4 regions of the Sporomusa intestinalis genome follow, and region 4 is predicted to be linked to each of the others. Evidence: riboswitches for the same ligand, from Rfam matches in the RefSeq annotation. Region 4 holds a riboswitch; each other region holds the start of a gene.
The links. A riboswitch is a leader RNA that binds a small molecule or an ion and turns the genes downstream of it on or off. The one in region 4 is predicted to bind S-adenosylmethionine.
Positions count from the first base shown of each region.

Region 1: it holds a riboswitch for S-adenosylmethionine, as region 4 does, so the genes downstream of both, ACZ481_RS17165 (MetQ/NlpA family ABC transporter substrate-binding protein) here and ACZ481_RS00795 (methionine ABC transporter ATP-binding protein) in region 4, are expected to answer to the same signal.
Region 2: it holds a riboswitch for S-adenosylmethionine, as region 4 does, so the genes downstream of both, ACZ481_RS08015 (hypothetical protein) here and ACZ481_RS00795 (methionine ABC transporter ATP-binding protein) in region 4, are expected to answer to the same signal.
Region 3: it holds a riboswitch for S-adenosylmethionine, as region 4 does, so the genes downstream of both, metX (homoserine O-acetyltransferase MetX) here and ACZ481_RS00795 (methionine ABC transporter ATP-binding protein) in region 4, are expected to answer to the same signal.

Region 1 covers NZ_AP042390.1:3,633,683-3,637,892, reverse strand. The annotation lists gene purD (phosphoribosylamine--glycine ligase) at 1-270, shown strand, start outside; gene ACZ481_RS17175 (DUF456 domain-containing protein) at 298-816, shown strand; gene ACZ481_RS17170 (TetR/AcrR family transcriptional regulator) at 830-1,420, shown strand; gene ACZ481_RS17165 (MetQ/NlpA family ABC transporter substrate-binding protein) at 1,506-2,327, opposite strand; SAM riboswitch class I at 2,454-2,558, opposite strand; gene ACZ481_RS17160 (YerC/YecD family TrpR-related protein) at 2,765-3,070, shown strand; gene hisZ (ATP phosphoribosyltransferase regulatory subunit) at 3,088-4,210, shown strand, end outside.
Region 2 covers NZ_AP042390.1:1,777,839-1,782,048, reverse strand. The annotation lists gene ACZ481_RS08025 (class I adenylate-forming enzyme family protein) at 1-680, opposite strand, end outside; gene ACZ481_RS08020 (DJ-1/PfpI family protein) at 1,077-1,646, opposite strand; gene ACZ481_RS08015 (hypothetical protein) at 1,973-2,521, opposite strand; SAM riboswitch class I at 2,567-2,668, opposite strand; gene ACZ481_RS08010 (mannosyltransferase family protein) at 2,722-3,900, opposite strand; gene ACZ481_RS08005 (histidine phosphatase family protein) at 3,955-4,210, opposite strand, start outside.
Region 3 covers NZ_AP042390.1:1,404,463-1,408,672, reverse strand. The annotation lists gene ACZ481_RS06395 (hypothetical protein) at 1-111, opposite strand, end outside; gene metX (homoserine O-acetyltransferase MetX) at 241-1,440, opposite strand; SAM riboswitch class I at 1,532-1,638, opposite strand; gene ACZ481_RS06385 (hypothetical protein) at 1,823-2,458, shown strand; gene ACZ481_RS06380 (TonB-dependent receptor plug domain-containing protein) at 2,561-4,210, opposite strand, start outside.
Region 4 covers NZ_AP042390.1:154,053-158,262, reverse strand. The annotation lists gene ACZ481_RS00805 (pyridoxal phosphate-dependent aminotransferase) at 1-537, opposite strand, end outside; gene ACZ481_RS00800 (methionine ABC transporter permease) at 573-1,226, opposite strand; gene ACZ481_RS00795 (methionine ABC transporter ATP-binding protein) at 1,195-2,250, opposite strand; SAM riboswitch class I at 2,329-2,434, opposite strand; gene ACZ481_RS00790 (SagB/ThcOx family dehydrogenase) at 2,553-3,290, opposite strand; rRNA gene rrf (5S ribosomal RNA) at 3,430-3,546, opposite strand; rRNA gene ACZ481_RS00780 (23S ribosomal RNA) at 3,728-4,210, opposite strand, start outside.

The DNA of each region.
Region 1 (4,210 bases), 2.1 Mb from region 4:
GCTGACGGGTATCCCGGCAGCTATGCCAAAGGCGATCCTATCAGCGGGCTCGAACAGGCTGAGGCGCAGGGGGCCCTGGTTTTTCATGCCGGGACAGGCTGCCAGGATGGCCGGATTGTGACTAATGGCGGCCGGGTGCTGGGTGTGACTGCGGTTGCCCCTGACATTCAGGCCGCGGTGGCTAAGGTCTACCAGGCGGTGCCGGCGATACAGTTTGCCGGCATGCAGTATCGTAGAGACATTGCCCACCGGGCGTTGAACCGGAAGTAAAGGCAGCGCGCAGAAGGAGTGCATACTTTGGATGCTGGTTTAATAGCCATCAATTTACTGGTCCTTGTTGTGACTGTTATCGGCATTGGCTTAACGGTTATCGGCTTACCCGGGAATTGGCTGATTTTTTTCATTGCCCTGGGCTATGGTTATCTGGAATCCTTTGTCTATATGAATCATACGGTCCTGCTTATTCTGTTTGGCGCTGTGCTGGCCGGGGAACTGGTTGAGTTTGTCGCCGGCGCGTTAGGGGCAAAAAAGGAAAATGCCTCAAATAGGGCGGTTCTGGCCGCATTTATCGGCGGTATCGCCGGCGGGATTCTTGGTACCGGGATCATGCCGGGCCTGGGGTCTATCGCCGGAGCCGTGGGCGGTTCTTTTGCCGCCGGCTATCTGGCGGAATACGCTGCCACAGGCAACTCGGAAAAGGCCGGGCGAGTGGCAAAAAGTATTGTGGTCGGTCAGGCATTGGGGCTTATCTTCAAACTAGCGATGGCCATCGGCATGGTGGCGCTGATCATTTCCAGGCTAACGTGGGCAGGGTGACAGGAGGAACCATATGAAACGACAGCAAATACTCGATGCCGCTTATACTGTTTTTTCCCGCAAGGGGTATCACCGGGCCACTGTCGATGAGATTATTGCCATGGCCGATACCGGCAAAGGCACGGTATATAATTATTTTGCCAGTAAGGAGCAGCTGTTTTATACCCTGGTCAAAGAGCGCAGCGCCAAATTTGAAGCTGAGCTTAACCGGCTGGCCGGTCTTGATGAATTGCCGCTAATCAAAATAAAGAAAGTAATTAAGGTTTTTTTAGAATTTTATGTCGCTAATGCTGATTTATGGCGGGTACTGATGCACGAGATGCGCGGCCTGGGCCATGAGGAAGCATCAAACTTTACTGCGGCCCAGCGCGAAAAATACCGCGAACGGTTTGGCCATACCATTGGGGTGCTGGAGACGGTTTTGCAGGCTGGTATTGAGCAGGGGGCTATCCGCCGGTGTGATGTGCATAAAGCGGCCCACGGGCTGTTTAGTGTCATTGTAATGATGGTTTTTCAGGGCTTTGTCGATGCCCGGGCCGATTCGATTGAAGCGAATGCCAACAATATTGCCGACATTTTTCTCTATGGTGTTGTGAAACGCTGAGTGTAAAGACGCCTGGTTGCGTGAAAAAAGGCTTGAACCTCTTTCTGGGCGAAAGGGTTCAAGCCTTACCTGTATTGTTGATAATTTAGAAGGCCGGGACAATGGCTCCCTGGTACTTGTCGTTGATGAATTTTTTTACTTCTTCCGAGGTCAGGGCTTTGGTCAGCTTTTGAATTTCCGGGCGGGTTTCATCCCCTTTGCGGATGGCCAGAATGTTGACATAAGGAGAGTCCTTCTGTTCAATAAAGAGCGCATCTTTGGCCGGGACAAGCTGTGCTTCCAGGGCGTAATTGGTGTTGATAACCGCTAGCGCAACGTCGTCCAGGGCGCGCGGCAGCTGCGGGGCTTCCAGTTCGCGGATTTTAACGTTTTTGGGGTTGTCCGCTATGTCTTTTACCGTGGCATTAATCCCAACGCCGTCTTTCAGTTTAATAATACCGGCTTTTTCTAACAGGGCTAACGCCCGGCCGCCGTTGGTAGGGTCGTTAGGAATGGCAACCTGGGTGCCGCTTTGCAGCTCATTCAGACTTTTGATTTTTTTGGAGTAGATGCCCATGGGCTCGATATGTACGGCCGCGGTGTAGGTAAGATCCAGTTTACGCTCGCTGCTGAATTTAGTCAGGTAGGGAATATGCTGGAAGAAATTCGCGTCCAGTTCTTTCTCGGCCACGGCGATATTCGGACGGACATAATCGCTCATTTCCACGATAACCAGATTAATCCCGTCTTTTTCCAAAGCAGGTTTGACTACATTGAGAATCTCGGCATGGGGTACGGCGGTAGCGCCAACCTTAACCGTCGTTTTTTCCGCAGCTGCCGGCGCCGGGGTTTCTTTGCCGCCGCAGCCGCTGATGAAGGTAGCTAAGGCCAATAAGGCTGTAAGCAATAATAAGGTTATTCTTTTCATACATGATTCCTCCTGGATAAAAATATAATATGGTTGTTGACAGCAGACAAAGTGGTTGCGGTCCTCCCTCCTCCGTGGCCAATAATTAAAGCCTCTCCGACAGTGTGAAGAGGCTTGTTGTCCAGTTCTTCATCTGTCAGGAGTTAATCCTGGTGGAATTGGCACCGTTCGCATGCGCGATGGTTGCCGCGGCGTCATAGGGCCATTCCCTCAGCCAGCTCTTGATGAGTATATTTAATTTACAAAATTTATGATACCATGGCAAAATGTATCTGTCAACAGGATTATTGATGTATTATTTACGTGAAGAAGACAAAGTTTATTACTATATAGCCCATTTTAATTAAATAAAGATAAAAAGGATTAAAGAAGGAAAATCCAGGTTAACAGCGAACTAATCATAGCAATAGCAAGTCATTTACAGGGAGGCGCATAGCATGCCGGTAAATCCCAAATTGAAAGATGAACTGACAGATCAGTTGTTCAGGGGTATTTTGTCGCTGCAAAATGAAGAGGAATGTTATCAGTTTTTTGAGGATGTTTGTACAATCGGCGAGATCAAAGCCATGGCCCAGCGGCTGGAAGTGGCGCGCTTATTAAAAGCAGGGGTCATTTATGATGATATTGTAGCGTCGACCGGCGCCAGTACGGCGACAATCAGCCGGGTAAAGCGCTGCCTGTATTACGGTGCCGACGGATACAAAGCGGTACTGGATCATTTAGAAGGAAAAAAGGCTGACTAAAAAATGGAGTGGGGATAATGAACAAAAATCAGTTTGTACCGCAAATTCCTTATGGTACACGGGATCTGCTGCGGCGGGAAGCCAGGCAGAAGCGGCTGGTCGAAGGCTCACTGGCGGAACTGTTTTCCCGCTGGGGTTATGATGAGGTGGTCACCCCAACGTTCGAATACATTGAAACCCTCACCGTGGGTACCGGCAGTGATATGCATCAGCAGGTATTTAAGTTTTTCGACAACAACAACCGTATTTTAGTGCTTAAACCGGATATGACTACGCCGATTGCCCGCGTGGCCGCGACCAGGCTGAAGGGAGGGGCGCTGCCGCTGCGGCTGTTTTATCTGACCAATGTATTCCGTCACGAACAGGCTCAGGCCGGCCGGCAGTGCGAGTTTTATCAGGCCGGGGTTGAACTGTTAGGCGCGCCCGGGCCGGCGGCCGATGCCGAGGTGGTGGCGCTGGCCGTGGAAACCATGCTGGAGTCCGGTCTGGCTAATTTTCAAATCAGCTTAGGCCAGGTGGATTTTATCAATGGCCTGATGGCCGAGAGCGGGTTAACACCGCAATGTCAGCAGCAGGTCAAGGGCGCTATGGTCGCCCGGGATTTAGTAGGGCTGGGTGAGATCCTGGCAACTAGCGGCTTATCGCCGGGAGCGCAGGCTTTGCTGCAGCAAATTCCTTTGCTCCATGGCCAGGAGGAGATGCTTAGCAAGGCCTACCGGCTGGTAAACAATGACCTGAGCCGGCAGGCTCTGGCTAATCTGGCTGATATCCGCAGGCTGCTGGCCGGCTATGGTGTGGACCGGTATGTTAATTTTGACTTAGGGATTATTCGTGACTTCGATTACTATACAGGCATGGTATTGGAAGGCTATACACCAGGCCTGGGCTTCCCCCTGTGCGGCGGCGGCCGGTATGACAGGCTGCTGGCGGCCTTTGGTGTTGACAGTCCGGCCACCGGCTTTGCGCTGGGCATTGAACGGGTGCTGCTGGCGATGGAGCGGCAGGGCATCAGTGCCAGCCTGCCGGCGCAGGAGGTATATATTGCCTGGGCGCAAGGGCGGCTTGCCGCCGCGATTGAGGCGGCGAAGAACTGCCGTAAAGCCGGCCGGCGCACCAAACTGGCTCTGGCCCCGGCGGCCA
Region 2 (4,210 bases), 1.6 Mb from region 4:
GGCGCAAAAGCCTCCAGTATAGTAATGGCAGCACCGCAGAGCAAAGGGTTGAGAACGGCGCAGGTCCAGGCAAAACAGTGATACATGGGCAACACACACAGCACATTATCGGCGGCGGTAACCGGCAGCCGCTCCCGGAGCGCCCTGGCATTGGCAATCAGATTATTATGGCTCAAAACAGCCCCTTTGGGGCGTCCTGTCGTGCCGGAGGTATAGATAATGGCACAGGGGCTGTCTGCATTCAGGCCGCGGTCTGCAACCGGAGCCGCCGGCCAGTGTTCACAGGCCAGCTGCCGTTTCAAGGCCGGTATGACAAGCTGGGTAACCGTCTGCCCGTAATTTTGCCGGCTAAGTTCATTGTCAATATCCAGCTGTTCCATTGTAACCAGTGTTTTCATCCGGGCATCTTTAACAATAAAAGCAATTTCCCGGGCAGCCAGCTGAAAATTAAGCGGAACAACAACGGCGCCCAGACTGACAATAGCCATATAACAATAGACAAATTCCGGTGAATTGCGGGCGAACAAGCCAACATTCTCTCCGGGCCGGATACCTCTGGCATAAAAAACATTCCGGTATAGCTCTACCTGCTCCTGCAACCGGCCATAGGACACACTGTCGCTGCCGGTAAATGCGGTATTGTCTTTTACACCCTGAAAAATAAGATTATGAACAAACAAGGCATGCACCCCTCCAACGAATAAATAAACAAAAATGCAGCAGCAGCAAAAGGACTTTGCCGTCTCATTTTCCACAGCCGCCGCCCGCTACTAGTATACCTTAACCTGCGGTTAATTAAAATTGTCACCAAAGATAAGACTGGCTTATGTCGAGGCCACCAGGCAGGACACCGGCCAGTCTTATCTTCCAGCGCTTTACCGCTTGCATAAAACCTTTCAGCCACGGCAAACAGGCAAGTTCACGTTGCGGCCTTAACAAAATCCATTATACCAGACTGCCACAGGCAGCAACAGGCCTAAATTTCCTTTTACAGGGACAAATTTAACAACTGTTTATCTGTCAAACCAATAAAAATAGGCCTGACCGGGTATAGTCAGGCCTACTTATCCTACATGCTAAATACTGATTTTTGCCCCGAGCAGTTCAACAAAGGCTCTTAACCAGGCTGGATGGTCCGGCCAGGCCTGAGCAGTTACCAGCTTGCCGCTGACAACAACCGGCTCATTTTTCCATTCGGCGCCAGCCAGCCGGCACTCAGCGGCGCAGGCCGGATAAGAGGTTACAGTCTGGCCTGCCAGCACATTGGCCGGAGCCAAAAGCTGCGTACCATGGCAAATAGCGGCTACCGGCTTGCCGGCAGCAAAAAAGTCCTGTACCAGTTTGACAGCTTCGTCATACAGCCGGATGTATTCGGGCGCACGTCCGCCGGGAACGACCAGGCCGGCATAGTCGTCTGCCCTGGCATCTTTAGCGGCGATGTCCACAGCGATGCGATGGCCGGTTAGTTCAATATAGGTGTCTAAGCCGGTAAAATCATGAACAACAAGCTGCACCATATCGCCGGCCTTTTTGTTGGGTACGGCGACATCAACGTGGTAACCCAGCATCTGCAGCGCCTGCTGCGGTACTTTTACCTCATAATCCTCAGCACAATCCCCGGTAAGTAACAGAATTTTTTTAGCCATTGTATAACCTCCTTATTTCGCAATATGGTTATATATTCTATAAAACCCTGTTTTTCCCTGCTGGCTATTTACCCTGCCACCCCGCCTGGCCAGCCGGGAATATAATTGCCAGCACTGTCATATTTGGCTGCACCGCTAAAAAAGCAATGTGCCGGCAAGGCTGCCGCTTAGATCAATATAATTGCCCATCATTGTTTATCTAAATAAAAAAGGCTAAAGAAGCTCCTGCCAGGGAAGTTCTTTAGCCTTTGATCAGCCAATAAGGCATTTATATAAGTGATATTTGTAATAGTAGCGCAACACCTATGTTGTGTCAGGTAAGCCAGTCAGGCCTGTTGCCGGCAAACGGCACAGCTTTGTCTTTTCCCCTGCCCGTAGCAGGTAAACTGTCTGGCTAAGGCCTTGCAGGCGGCACTTAGGTGCCTGGGGGCAATTAAACCTTCAATTAAGCCATACGACTCAGCCAGCCGCAACAGAGGGACATTAGCCCGGGCCAGTATGTCCGTCACCGTGATAATGGTGTTCAGCAAGGGCTGCCCGCACCGGCCCCGCACCGACAGTTTTACGCAGTCAGTAACCAAATCAGGCGGCACGGTGATGCCAGCAAGCGCTGCTGCTGCTACAGGCGCCAGTCCGGTCTTTACAGCAAAACTAAGCTGACAGGGCTGTACTGAGACCATATCGACAGCGATGCCGGCCGCTTCCAAAGCGGAAAAAACAGCGGTGGCACCGGCCTGGTTTAAACTGCTAATCCGTATAAAAACCACAGACTTGTCATAGGTAAAGCTAATGTCCCGGTCTTCCCCGGCAATATCAGTATCAGTTTCTAAGCCGTAGCGGTGGCAGAGACCAAGCTGTTTAAGTGTGTTAATCATAAAAAACCCCTTTCCGAGGAAAGGGGCAACTGTTTACACACTTTCCTCCTATCTGCCAGGATAACTCCTGTTGGAATTAGCACCACTGCAGAAACTGCCGGTTGCCGGGCGTCATCGGGCCAGTCCCTCGACCACTCTAGATAAGAGCCCTATTGAATTCCAGACAATTTTACCATGAGAAAATAGCAACTGTCAATACATCAGCCCAGCCAGCACCAGTTAATAAACAGCGCCGTACAGAGGACCAGGCCGGCGGACTGCAGCCAGAGCAAGCCAAAAAACCACCTGGTTGGCAGCCTGGCCAAAAATAAATAAAGGGGAAATATGACAAGCACAAAACGGGCCATGCTGTACAGCGGATAAATCGGCGAGGTGGAGAACAAAGGCGGTAAAAACCACAGCCATCCTGTAAGTACGTACTTTGCGGGCAGCCTGTATCCAGGCACGGCTGTCGCAAATACCAGGGCCATACAAGTCAGCGCGGTCAATACCGCATCAAGATAAATGCCGGCCTCGACCAGGGGAACGCCGGCCTGGATCAAGGCAAAATTATTCCAAAAACTATCCCAGGGAAAGCCAAACTGCCGCCCCCAGGCTTGCTGGGAATGGATAAAAGCCAGCGGATTGCCGAACAGCCTGTTATTATAGGCGCAAAAAGCCCCGAATGCCACCACCGGCAAACAGGCCGACAGCATCGACGGTTCCCATTTGCGTTTAATATAATAATGCTTGACGAATTCATATACTAAAACACCAGCCAGCAATACCCCCAGATTACGGGTCAGGGCCGCCAGCGCGGCAAATAAACCGGCCCGCCACCACCTGTTGGTCCGCAGGCAGTACAAACAGGCCAGGGAGCAAACAATAAATACCGGTTCGGTATAAACACTGTTTAAGAAAAAAGAAGTTGGCAAGGTGGCATAGGCCAGCAGTGCCCGCTGGGTTTCCCTGGCCGTAAAATCGAGTAAAAATAATTTAGCCATCACAAAGTAACTGATCAATGTAAACAGGTTGCACACAACAAAGCCGGCCGTCACATAACCGAGACCGATGCCGGCCACGGCTTTGATCAGCAGGCTGGTGAACGGAAAGAAAACAATATTTTGAATATTGTACCCATGCTCGGCAATATAGGTATACCAATGAGCATCCCACTTAATAAAGTTTCCGATGAACGGCAGTGTTTGCCCGGCACCGGGGTTAAGAAAACCGGCTGCTTCCCGGCCGGGTACCAGGTCGGTGAACAGCAGCGCGGTTAATACTAACAGGGTGTGAAGACCATAGGTTAGGATAACTATTCGTAAGGCGGCAGCATCGCTGCCGCCGGCAGGGCTAACCGCCCTGGAAAAAGAATGAGCCCGTATATTTCCGTGTGGCAAACGACCGGTACCTCCAGTGAAACTGCAGAGTGTCTCCAGGTAATTTGTACGATTTTAAGGCTGACTATACACAGACATATTCAATGCCTGTACACAATAGCCCCCGCCGCTTTGCACCAGCCTGTTTAAACAGCCATAATCCTGGCCGATCAGAAAACTGTTGGCAATCGGGATCCCCAGAACAAAGCAAAACAGCAGGCGGTTAATGCCGGCATGCCCCACTATCAGAATATTCCCTTCACTGGCGGCCAAGATATCGGCAAAAGCGGCAACCACCCGGGCCTGGCCCTCGCGGAAACTCTCCCCGCCC
Region 3 (4,210 bases), 1.3 Mb from region 4:
GGGAATGGGTACGATTTTTTCCCGTTTATCAACAAGCGCGCCTTGTTGTGCTGTTGCATTATCATTTGACGGCAGCTTATAGCCGAATATCCATGTCAGTAACCCTTGCATGTACTTTCTCCCCTTTACCTGAATGACTGGTACCTTTACATTGATTGTAAAGGCAGCGGCCAATTAAGTAAAATATCTATTATGCATAGTTATAATTACCTGCGGTTATACAAGGGGAAAAAGCTGCGTTTATACCTCCGCCGGCAGCAGGCGGGCGCCGAGATAGGCCAGGCTGGACGCCCGGAACCGGAACCATTGCCTGATCGGCACAGCAACAGGCGCCGGCAGGGCGGCATCTATAAACCGGGTAAGTATTGGCCTGAGCAATTGAAAATCGATCAGAAATCCGTCATGGCCGTGGGGGCTGTCAAGCACCGCCAACTCGGTCCGGACGCCCACCCGGCGCAAGGTTTCCGCCAATTCTTCCTGCTGATGCGGCGGATACAGGATATCGGAACTGACCCCGACAATAAGCACCCGGGCATCGATACGGGCCAAAGCCTCCTCCTGCGTGGCGTAACCGTCGCTGATGTCGAAAAGATCCAGCGCCCGCAGCAGATAAAGATAGGAATTGGCATCAAAGCGTCTAACGATATTCGCTCCCTGGTAATCTAAATAGTTTTCAACCTCAAACTGCCCGCTCCGTGTGCGCCGGCCAAACTTATACGCCATAGACAGCTCGCTCTGATAGGTAATCATGCCCAGGGCCCGGGCCGCCGCCAGGCCTTTCTCCGGACCGGGCCCGCCATAATACTCCCCGTTGTTCCAGGCGGGATCAAGCATGACTGCCTGCCGTCCCACCCGGTTATAGGCAATGGCCTGGGGCGAGGCATAGCCTGGGGCGGCAATGACAGCAACGGCATCAATAAAGCCCGGATAGCTTACCGCCCATTCCAGAACCTGCATCCCGCCCATCGAACCGCCGATCACCAGGGCCAGGTGCTGAATCCCCAGCACCTCCAGCAGCCGCTTCTGGACCTTTACCATATCTTTAATGGTTATCTCCGGAAAACGCATGCCATAGGGTTTGCCAGTAGCCGGGTCAGGCGAGGCGGGACCTGTCGTCCCCTGACAGCCGCCAAGCACATTCGCGCAAATAATGTAAAACCGGTCGGTGTCCAGCGTCCGCCCGGGACCGATTAACGGTTCCCACCAGCCTCGCTCATCATACGGCCCGTGGGCGGCCGGATGACTGTCGCCGGTCAGCGCGTGCGCCACCAGGACGACATTGTCGCCGGCCGCAGACAGTGTGCCATAGGTTTCATACGCCACCGTAATCTCCGTTAAACAACCGCCCTGTACCAGGGTAAACGGATTTTCCGGGCTGGCAATCCGGGCCAGCTTGAGCTGCGACCGCCATTTAAAACCGGGAAAAAAGGTAACAACCATGAACTTAGCCCCCTTTTTTAATCCTGTATAAATTATATATAAAAATTAAAAACCCCCTCTCAGAGGGGGCATATTGACATATACCTAATCCCTCTCATCTCCCAGGAATATCTGATTCCTGCTGGAATTAGCACCTCTGCGTAATACGCCGGTTGCCGGGTGTCATCGGGCCAGTCCCTCGACCTCTCTGGATAAGAGTTAATATGAAATTAATGGGTTGTGATGTATAAAATGATAGCGAAGCTGAGAACATTTGTCAAGTATATCCTCTGCTTTTTTCTGCAATATAAGGAAGCATTTAACCATAAAACCAATTATAATAGACACATGACTTATCTCTGCCAATATACGCCGCCCGGCTATAATCAGAAGGAGCAATACGATGCATAGATTATTGGAGTTATACAATACCCTGCTGACTGCCTATGGCCGTCAAAACTGGTGGCCTGCCAAAACCCCTTTTGAAATGATGGTCGGCGCCATTCTGACCCAGAACACCACCTGGACCAATGTGGAAAAGGCGCTGGCCAATATAGGCGACCGGTTATCGCCAGCCTTTATTGCCGGGGTCGGGACCGGGGAACTGGCCCAGCTCATCCGTTCCAGCGGCTATTATAATCAAAAGGCGCTGAAACTTAAAGCCCTGACCCAATGGTATGAAAAGTACGGGTATACTATTGAAAAAGCGGCCGCCGGCGACGGCGATGCGCTCCGGGCTGAACTGCTGGCCGTAAACGGCATCGGCCGGGAAACAGCTGATGCCATCTTGTTATACGCCCTGAACAAACCCTTTTTTGTGATAGACACCTATACCAAACGCCTGTTGCACCGGTTTGGTTATGACCTCCCGCCCACTTATGACGGCTTGCGGCGGCAACTGGAAGCGAACCTGCCCCGGGACGTATACCTGTACGGGGAATTTCACGGCCTGATTGTGCAGCATGCCAAGCGGCACTGCAAAAAGCAGCCTGCCTGCGCGGGCTGCCCTGTTGCCGGTAGCTGCCGGCAGCGCATGTGAGTTACCCGCCGGACAAAGGGGGCTCTGGCTAAAAGTCGCCCAACCCGCTTAAAGAGCATTGCTAAGCGGGTTGGGCACCAGGAAAGTCCTTCTCCCGACAAATCAGAAGGTCATCTTATATCCCAGCATGTAATTACAGGGAGTAAAATAATAGGCGGTAGAGGAGGAGCGATAGGAAATATCATCCCTGTCAAGCAGATTGTTAACTGTCAGAAATACACTGCTGTTCTCTGTCGTGGCATAATTAACATTTAAATTGACAGCTAAATACGGCTTGGTGTCTTTGCCGCTCAATACCCGCTTCGCCATGTAGGCTGCATTTAATGCGGCATTCCATCTCTCTTGCTGGTAGGTTACGCCGCTGTTAAGCTGCCACCGTGAGTAATCGCGCTGCCACCCGGCGGAAACGCCATTGTCTATAGTTTTTGTTTTCGGATTGCCATAGCTAACGGCGTAGCGGTAACCAAACGGGCTGTCGCTTGTAATAACGCATTCCAGCTCAATGCCGGTATTTTTCAAGTTCTCATTTTTATAGGTGAATTCTTCCCGCGTGGAATTATAGGTAGCGGTAATATTATCATCAATCTCATAATGGAACAACGCAGCCCGCCACTTATGAGCACCGACATCCTTTTTCCAGCCCAGTTCATAATGCGTGCCGGTTTGGGCCTGCAAAGCCGCGCCGGCCTCTGTTTTCCATATTTGGTGCAAATCCGGCATTTTATAGGATTGTCCCACACTGGCGTACACATTTTCCGCCTCAGCTAATTTATGGATAAACTGCGCCTGGCCGCTAAAGTTTGTTTCGTTATAATCATTAGGCGCGCCCGTCGTCCAGGATTCGCGCGCGCTCAAAATTAATGTGTTCAATGCGCTGACCGGTTTTTCGTACTGCGTATAAGCGGAAAAATTGTTCCTGGTCTGCTTCGGGCTGGAATCCGGAGTATATTCTTCCCGCTTATAGGAACCGCCCAGCAGCCATTTGGCATTGCCTATATCCCAATCCTTTTGCGCTTCAAGTCCGAAGTTTCGGTTCTTCTCTTCGTCGGTGGCATGTTCGCCTGATTTAAAAGTCAACTCATCCTTCTCCCGTACCCGGTCTAGGTAATAAAACGTGGACTGGAAATGATCATCATGATAAGCTAACTGCACATTATTCCGTTTTACATCCTGCTCGGTGTCTTTTGTACTTGTGATGTAATGATAATTTGATTCAACATGGTTGAATGACAGATCCCAATTATCGTTAACCATATAGTTCAGGCTTACATTATTGTTATCCGGTCCTCGCCATTTCCTGCCGTCGCTGGCAACATGATCGCGGGTACCCCAGTCGGAATATTGATAGCCAATGCCAAGCCTGCCCGCTTGCAGGCCAAGAGTATACTCCTGCTGACCGTAATTGCCCCAGCCGGTTTTAAAGTAATTGGCGCGCGTCTTCTTAGTAATAATATTGATAACACCGCCGGTTGCCTCACTGCCGTACAAAACAGAACCGCCGCCTCTGACAATCTCGACCCGCTCGATATTTTCCACCGGTATATCGTTCAAGTCATAGGTACCGCGAATATTTAGCGGGATGCCGTTTACCAGGACCAGGGTGCCGCCGGAGTTTCCCCGCATAACAACCTTGCTGGTCATGTTGCCCATGGATGATCCGGCCGTGCCATACTGCTGCAGCTCAATGCCGGTGGAGAACTTCAGCGCGTCATACAAATTGCTGGCGCCGGTATTTTGCAGGTCCTGTTCTGT
Region 4 (4,210 bases):
ATTGGGCGTATTAATGATGATAGCCCTGGTTTTATCGGAAAAAGCGGCAATAAGCTCCTCCCGGTTAAAATTAAATGCCGGCGGGGTTAAGCTGACATACCGGGGTACCGCGCCGCACAGGATTACATCAGCGCCATAATTTTCATAAAACGGTTCAAATATAATGACTTCATCGCCGGGGTTAACAATTGCCAGGAGGGTGGCAATCATTCCCTCTGTGGCTCCGCAACACACGGTAAGCTGGCGTTCAGGGTCGATAACAACGCCATAGTCCCGTTCCACCTTGGCGGCAATAGCATCACGCAGGCCTTTTGTGCCCCAGGTTATGGCGTATTGATTATGATCGTCATTAACTGCCCTGACAGCAGCCTGTTTAATCGCTGCCGGCGCCGGAAAATCAGGGAACCCCTGGGCAAGATTGATCGCATTATGGGCAGCCGCAATCCGGCTCATCTCTCTAATGACTGATTCAGTAAATTGCCGGGCCTTGGCTGAAGCGTAACCGCCGCCACGAATATTGCCAATAATAGCTTCCATGCTTACGTATACCCCCTGTATTCTGTTTCCATAGTTTAGCGTTTGTTAAGTTTATGGGCGAAGTAGTCGCCACTGGACTGGACAATCTGTACCAGCGCGATCAGGATAACAACCGTTGCCAGCATGACATCCGCTCTAAAGCGTTGATAACCATAGCGGATCGCCAGGTCTCCCAAACCGCCGCCGCCAATTGCACCAGCCATGGCCGAATAACCAATCAAACTGATTACCATTAATGTCAGCCCTAGTAATATAGATGGCAGGGCTTCCGGGATAAGCACCTTCAAGATGATTTGCCGGGGCGATGCCCCCATTGACTGCGCTGCTTCGACAAGTCCGGCATCCACTTCTTTGAGGGCTGACTCTACAACCCGGCCGACAAAGGGAATGGCCGCAATGGTGAGAGGTACGATCGCCGCATTGGTGCCGATGGATGTACCAACAATAATCCTGGTAAAAGGTATAATAGCGACCATCAAAATAATAAACGGAGTTGACCTGGCAGCATTAACTATTGCCCCTAAGGCCTGGTTAAAAACCAGGTTCTCTTTTATATGGCCCTTGCCGGTAATAACCAGGATTACCCCGAGCGGGATTCCCAGCAAGGCGGAGACCAGGGCTGAAACCGCTACCATATACACTGTTTCGCCAAAAGCCTCAGCCAGCAGCATAAGCATGTCTTGTGACATATCCAATCACCTCTGTTCCTAAATCTCTGGCCTGCAGATAATGCAGCGCAGCTTGAATATCCTCCTGTTTGCCTGACAGCTCTATAACCAGCGTGCCATAAGGTATTGCCTGTAAATGGTCGATATTGCCGGAGATTATATTGACATCAACGGCAAAACGCCTGATTAGGCCGGCAATAACAGGTTCATTCGTGGCCGTCCCAAAAAAAGATAAGCGCACAACCAGGTTGCTGCCGGCAACCGGCTGGTCTGATACCATCTCGGCCAAGGCTTCCGGCAATTTATTATTTACTACGGCTTTAATAAACTCACGGGCGGTGTCTGACTGCGGCCTGGTAAATACATCAAACACCTTCCCGGTTTCCACAAGCCGGCCGGCTTCAATTACGGCCACTTGATCACAGATTGCCTTAATGACATGCATTTCATGGGTAATCAAAACAATCGTCAAGCCGAGCTTTCTATTAATATCTTTCAATAAAGCCAGAATTGACTCTGTCGTCTGCGGGTCAAGGGCTGAAGTTGCCTCATCGCATAATAGCACTTTGGGCTCACTCGCCAGGGCCCGGGCAATGCCTACCCGTTGTTTTTGCCCGCCGCTGAGCTGGGCCGGGTAAACATCTTTTTTGTCAGACAAGCCAACAAGCTCTAACAGCGGCAGTACTTTTTTTATCCGCTCCGCTTTACCGATACCGGCAATTTCCAAGGGAAAAGCTACGTTGTCGAGCACGGTGCGCGAAGACAACAGATTAAAATGCTGAAAAATCATGCCGATGCTTTTACGGGCATCGCGCAATTGCGCTTCCGACAACGCTGTCATTTCCTGGCCGGCAACAAATACCTGGCCGGCGGTAGGACGTTCCAATAGGTTTATGCAGCGGATAAGCGTGCTTTTACCGGCGCCACTTTTGCCGATAATGCCATAAATCTCGCCCTGCTTTATAGCCAAAGATACATTATCAAGGGCGATTACCGCGCCGGAATCGCCGTTATATATCTTCTGCAATCCTGTTAATGAAATCATAGTAACTGCCTCCCTTTTATGCTGTACAAATAAAAAACCTCTTCGCAGTCGAAGAGGCATAATTCAAAAACTATGCATTCTTCATCTGCCAAACCCTTACAGGTTGCAGGAATTGGCACCGTTCGCTTTGCGATGGTTGCCGCGGCTTCATTGGGCCAGTCCCTCAGCCAACTCTTGATGAAAAATACTGTATTCTTTTTTTATTCTTGAGTAATAGTAACACAGGTATATGTAACTGTCAAGAATTTTTATTGGTCAGTAAGAGTGGGTTCCCTCTTCCCTATCGCCTGGTACTACATGGGTTATATTCTTTTCCCAACAGTTGCTACATAGACAGCAAACTGGTTATCGCCATCAATGACCAGTGCCGCATTAAGCTTATCATCATCAAAAGCGGCAATGGCGCACACGCCGCAATCCACTGCGGTTGCCGCCAGGTAGAGGTTCTGGCAGACATGACCGGCATCCAGGTGTAAATACCGGTAGCCGCGCTGGCCATAGCGGTAGGTCATACGATAAGCAGCTGCCGTCCAAATAAATGTAACTGCACTTGTCTTAACAAACTTTTGCCCCAGACATGCTTCTGTAATTATTTCGGCGATATTGCCTGTGGCCTCTAGCTTGGCCAATTGGTGATCAACCGCTAAGAACCTGTATAATCCCGGTTCCAAACCAGCAACCTGATTCACTAGCAGATACGTCTCAAAGGCGTGTCTTGCCCCGGCTGAAGGTACGGTTCTGAAGGTGACCAAATGCGGTTCAATCGACTTAACCCCTTGTGTGCACCACAGCAAATAAGAAAGCTCAGATAAAGACAATGCCTTGGCTGCATAGTTACGGACACTGGTCCGATGCTGAATCGCCTGGGTTAGGGAAATATCAGCCGTCCCCGAACTGTGATCTGGCAGATCGATCACAAAGCCGGTATTACCTATATCCATTTCCACCGGCGGGTGTGGCAAGCCCCGGGCCTGATCAGAATGTGTGGCAAATTTGTACTTGGTTTTCTCCATAAACTCTTTGCCTATTTTGCTTGCCATTTGATTAACCCTCCCTCGTGTAGATTGCCGGTTTGTACCTAATAATTATTATAATATAATATGGCAAATAAAAAAAGTTTTTGCAAACAGTCAAAACTTACGGTAAATAAAAAACACCTACATTCAGTAGGTGCTTTGCAACCAGCAACTTCCTAATCTCCCGGGCCGTTTCCAGCCAAGTACCTTCGGCGTTTGTGGGCTTAACTGCTGTGTTCGGTATGGGAACAGGTGGAACCCCACAGCTATCGTCACTGGATTTTTAAGCAGAGAACCAGGTTTTTAGGAGCGATAGCGACGCGGAAACCTGCGTGAATCGCTTAGTTCCAAGCGGAGCGCGGAACCTCCTAATTCTCCTCTCTTTATTCCCTGAAAACTTCACAGAAGATAAGCATTGCGCAATAATCATCGATGTTTGCACTTCATGCAAACGAGGGTTTAAAGTCAAGTCCTCGGCCTATTAGTACCAGTCCGCTCCATGGATCACTCCACTTCCACTCCTGGCCTATCAACCTTGTCTTCTCCAAGGGGCCTTACTTCTTGCGAATGACAGACCTCATCTTAAGGCTGGTTTCACGCTTAGATGCTTTCAGCGTTTATCCTTTCCGGACGTAGCTACCCAGCTCTACCCCTGGCGGGATAACTGGTACACCATGGGTCCGTCCACTCCGGTCCTCTCGTACTAGGAGCAGTTCCCTTCAAGTCTCTTACGCCCGCGATGGATAGGGACCGAACTGTCTCACGACGTTCTGAACCCAGCTCACGTACCACTTTAATGGGCGAACAGCCCAACCCTTGGGACCTACTTCAGCCCCAGGATGTGATGAGCCGACATCGAGGTGCCAAACCTCCCCGTCGATATGGACTCTTGGGAGAGATTAGCCTGTTATCCCCAGGGTAGCTTTTATCCGTTGAGCGATGGC